2 regions of the Paenarthrobacter sp. UW852 genome follow, and region 1 is predicted to be linked to the other one. Evidence: predicted binding sites of a transcription regulator. Region 1 holds the regulator's gene; the other holds the start of a gene.
The links. Region 1 encodes HrcA, which represses chaperone genes, less so after heat shock. Its sites were predicted from a motif close to TTNGCACTCGNNNNNNNCGAGTGCNAA; they were not measured.

Region 1 (2,196 bases):
CCGGACAACTGGATCCGGGTACCGGTGGCCACACCGGCAGGAACCTTGATGGTGAGGGAACGACGACTGCGGATGCGACCCTGCCCGCTGCATTCGTTGCAGGGGTCCTTGATGACCGTGCCGAAGCCCTCGCAGGAGCCACAGGGGGCCGTGGTCATGACCTGGCCGAGGATGGACCGGACCGCCCGCTGGACCTGGCCGCTGCCACCACAGATGTCACACCGTTCAGGATGGGTACCAGGGCGGCAGCAACTGCCATCACAAGTGGGGCACACAACGGCCGTGTCGACTTCGAGCTTCTTGTTGACGCCGAATACCGCATCCTTGAGGTCGATGCGGACGCTGATGAGGGCGTCCTGGCCGCGCCGGACCCGGGAAGCCGGGCCGCCATGGCCGCCACCGCCGCCAAAGAAGGTGTCGAAAATGTCCTGGAAGGCGAAGCCCTGGCCGGAATAACCGCCGCCGAAGCCGTTTTCGGTTCCGTTTTCATTACCGGTGGCGTCATAGACACGGCGCTTCTGCGGGTCCGACAACACCTCGTAGGCGTGGGTCACTGCCTTGAACTGCTCCGCGACATCTTCCCCGGGGTTGACGTCCGGGTGAAGTTTCCGCGCCAACTTGCGGTACGCCTTTTTGATCTCTTCCCCGGTGGCTTCCGGAGAGACTCCCAAAACGTCATAGTGGCTGCTCAAAGTCGGTATCTCTTCCTTGTTGTACTGCGGATGTGTCCTCGGGCCGGTGTTCAGCCGCCGAGAATGCGGGAAAGGTATCTGGCCACGGCCCGGACTGCGGCCATGGTGGTGGGATAGTCCATGCGGGTAGGGCCAAGGATCCCAACCTTGGCTCCGGAACCGTAGCCGGTGGCCACGACGGAAGCCTCGGCCAAACCGTCGTACGGGTTCTCCCGGCCAATGCTTACTGACACGCCCCGCGGATCATCGCCCATATCGGACAACAACCGCAGCATGACGACTTGTTCCTCAAGGGCTTCAAGCACCGGACCGATGCTCAAGGGGAAGTCCACATTGGAGCGGGCCAGGTTGGCGGTGCCCGCCATCAAGATGCGCTCTTCGCGGCTGTTGTCGCTCAGTGACTGCAGGCCGTGCGCAAGAGTCTGGGCCACGCCGCGAAGCTCGGGCGGGCAGAGGGCCACTACCGATGGAAGGACCTGTGGGAGAAGGTCCAGTTGCGTCCCGGCTATGCTTCCGAGGAACCGGGACCTCAGCAGCATCAATGCCTCGTTCGCAACATCTGATCCGGCATCGATGACCTTCTGGCCAACGCTGCCTGTGTCCGCAATGAGGACCACCAGGACCTGCTTTGGCGCAAGCAGCACGAACTCAACGTGACGGACGACCGCCCGGCTCGAGTGCGGGTACTGCACGACGGCGACCTGGTTGGTCAGCTGGGAAAGGAGCCTCACGGTCCGCTCCAGGATGTCGTCCACGTCATCCGGGCCCTCGAGGAGGGAGTGGATGGCACGGCGCTCCGCGGCCGAAAGTGGCTTTACCTGGGAGATACGGTCCACAAACAGGCGGTAGCCCTTGTCCGTGGGAATGCGTCCTGCGCTGGTGTGGGGCGCCGCGATGAGTCCTTCTTCTTCCAGGACAGCCATGTCATTGCGGATGGTGGCACTGGAAACACCGAGGTGGTGGCGCTCGACAAGGGCCTTGGATCCAACGGGTTCCCTGGAATGCACGTAGTCTTCAACGATGGCACGCAGCACTTCCAACTTGCGTGGCTCACTCATTGCTCCACCTCCTGACGACGTCCGTGGTCGTGGCGACCGGCGATTGCGGCACGCCTGCCGGGCCTCCGCGCTTAGCACTCAACATGCCCAAGTGCTAACAAGTCTATTATGGGCCACCCCGTTGCTAGCATTGAAAACGCCCGTATTCAGCTTCCAGCGTGCAGGTTCGGCAGCTTCGCAACCCAAACGGCTCCCCCACCCATCAAGTACTCAAAGGTAGGAAATATCCCTTGGCTTTCGACAATTGGGGTCCACAGGATCTGACCGCTCCCGCCAAACGCCAGCTTCCTGAGGTAGCGGTCCAGCGGGGAATGGTCCTTGAAGACGTCCAGTCCGGGTGGGTGGGCGAAGTGACCAGGGTGGAGAAGACCGGCGGCATGCATATCGTGTCCCTGGAGGACCGGCGTGGTAAGTCCAAATCGTTCCAGTTGGGATACGGCTTCCTG
Region 2 (2,196 bases), on a different contig from region 1:
AGCCTTCTCCAGAAGCGGCAGGAAGTCCTGCAGCGAGGAGATCTTGCCCTGGTTGATCAGGATGAGGGCGTCCTCGAGGACGGCTTCCTGGCGCTCAGCGTCGGTGACGAAGTACGGGGACAGGTAGCCCTTGTCGAACTGCATGCCCTCAGTGAGGACCAGCTCGGTCTGCGTGGTGGAGGACTCTTCAATGGTGATGACACCGTCTTTGCCCACCTTGCCGAAAGCTTCGGCCAGCAGTTCGCCAACCTCGTCGCTCTGGGCAGAGATAGCGGCAACGTTGGCAACCTGGGTGCCTTCGACTTCGCGGGCGTTCTCCAGGAGGCGGGCAGCCACGGCTTCAACCGCAACCTCAATGCCACGCTTGATCTCGCCGGGAGCGGCGCCGGCTGCAACGTTGCGCAGGCCTTCCTTGACCAAGGCCTGGGCCAGCACGGTAGCCGTGGTGGTGCCGTCGCCTGCGACGTCGTTGGTCTTGGTGGCTACTTCCTTGGCCAGCTGTGCGCCAAGGTTCTCGTAGGGGTCGTCAAGCTCGACTTCGCGGGCGATGGTGACGCCGTCGTTGGTGATCGTGGGAGCGCCCCACTTCTTGTCCAGCACGACGTTGCGGCCGCGCGGACCAAGCGTCACCTTGACAGTGTTGGCGAGCTTGTCGATACCGGCCTCAAGAGACCGGCGGGCAGCATCGTTAAAAGCAAGCTGCTTTGCCATGGTTGTGTCCTTTCAAGACAGAAAACCCGCACCGCTGACGGGTCGGAATGATTCCAACGCGGCGGCGGTGCGGGCTCCGGGAAGTTACTTTACGACGATCGCGAGGACGTCGCGGGCGGACAGAACGAGGTACTCGTTGCCACCGGTCTTGACTTCGGTTCCACCGTACTTGGAGTAGATGACGACGTCGCCAACAGCTACGTCAACCGGTACGCGGTTTCCGTTGTCATCGAAGCGGCCGGGGCCGATTGCAACAACTTCGCCTTCCTGCGGCTTCTCCTGTGCGGAGTCCGGAATAACCAGGCCGGAAGCCGTGGTCTGCTCTGCTTCGAGCGGGCGAACAACAATACGATCCTCAAGAGGCTTAATCGAGACCGACACTCGGACTCTCCTTTTCATGAGCTGATTCATGGACTAAGAACTGGGGTGCCGGGGCGTGCAACCGTCGTCGCGGTGCCGGAGGAACGCCTGGCGTGGTTAGCACCCTCCGGGGGAGAGTGCTAATAAGACTCTATGTAAGCGTTAGCACTCGGTCAAGGTGAGTGCCAGCATTTCGTCATGGGTGAACTCCGGTCACCTGCCGGTGAGGTCGTCCAGGCCGTAGTCCTCGCCGTCGTCGTCCCCATCCACGGGGGCATTGCCGCGGTTCCGGTACAGCACCACTGCGGACAGGACAGCCACGACGCCGGAAATCACCAAGCCGATGATCCCGCCCATCCAGGCGCCGCTGTAGAGGTCACGGATCTCCCGCGCCTCGTCAGTGGCATCGTTGACACTCTTGCCGGTGACGGAGTACGCGGCAGCATTGAAGGAGTCCAGGGCAAGGATGATGATGAGCAGGGCTATGCAGACCACGGCTATCACGATGCCCGCAATAAGTGCGGGACGGGCATATCTGGTGATGCGGGACGGCTGTGCGGCTGCGTTGTCTTCCATGAAAACAACCCTATCTGGCTGATTCCCAAGTCACGCTGTCATATCCTGCGACGTTAGGCTTGATCCCATGCCTCACGCACCGCAGGAACAGATCGCGCCCTTGCTGACCACCGAAGGATGGGAACTTCTTGCCTCACTTGGGCCTTACAAAGAAGCCGCCGCTTTCAGCGTCAACGCCGACCTCCGGAAAGCGGGCCACTCCCCCGAAATCGTCGCTGCCGTCCTGACGCAGTCCCGCCTCCGGACCCGGGCAGAGGCCAAGTTCGGCGAATTTGCCCGCCAAATGCTGTTCACCCAGGCCGGGTTGGAGCAGGCGACCCGGTTGAACGTCGCCGCCCGGCACGCCGAGCGCTTTGCACAAGCCGGCGTTTCGCATGTCGCGGACCTCGGTTGCGGCCTGGGAGCTGACTCGATGGCCATGGCGTCCATGGACATCGCCGTGACTGCCGTGGAGATGGACGAGACGACTGCTGCCTGCGCCACGATCAACCTGATCCCCTTCCCGCACGCCACAGTGGTCCATGCGGACGCTACCTCCGTTGAGCTGGA

Region 2: the regulator HrcA is predicted to act here: its motif matches at 1,234-1,260, upstream of groES (co-chaperone GroES).

The regions. Positions count from the first base shown of each region.
Region 1 covers NZ_JAMSGY010000001.1:194,929-197,124, reverse strand. The annotation lists gene dnaJ (molecular chaperone DnaJ) at 1-692, opposite strand, end outside; gene hrcA (heat-inducible transcriptional repressor HrcA) at 743-1,750, opposite strand; gene NEK97_RS00945 (DUF3097 domain-containing protein) at 1,981-2,196, shown strand, end outside.
Region 2 covers NZ_JAMSGY010000013.1:82,061-84,256, forward strand. The annotation lists gene groL (chaperonin GroEL) at 1-711, opposite strand, end outside; gene groES (co-chaperone GroES) at 796-1,092, opposite strand; gene NEK97_RS18730 (hypothetical protein) at 1,285-1,647, opposite strand; gene NEK97_RS18735 (class I SAM-dependent methyltransferase) at 1,715-2,196, shown strand, end outside.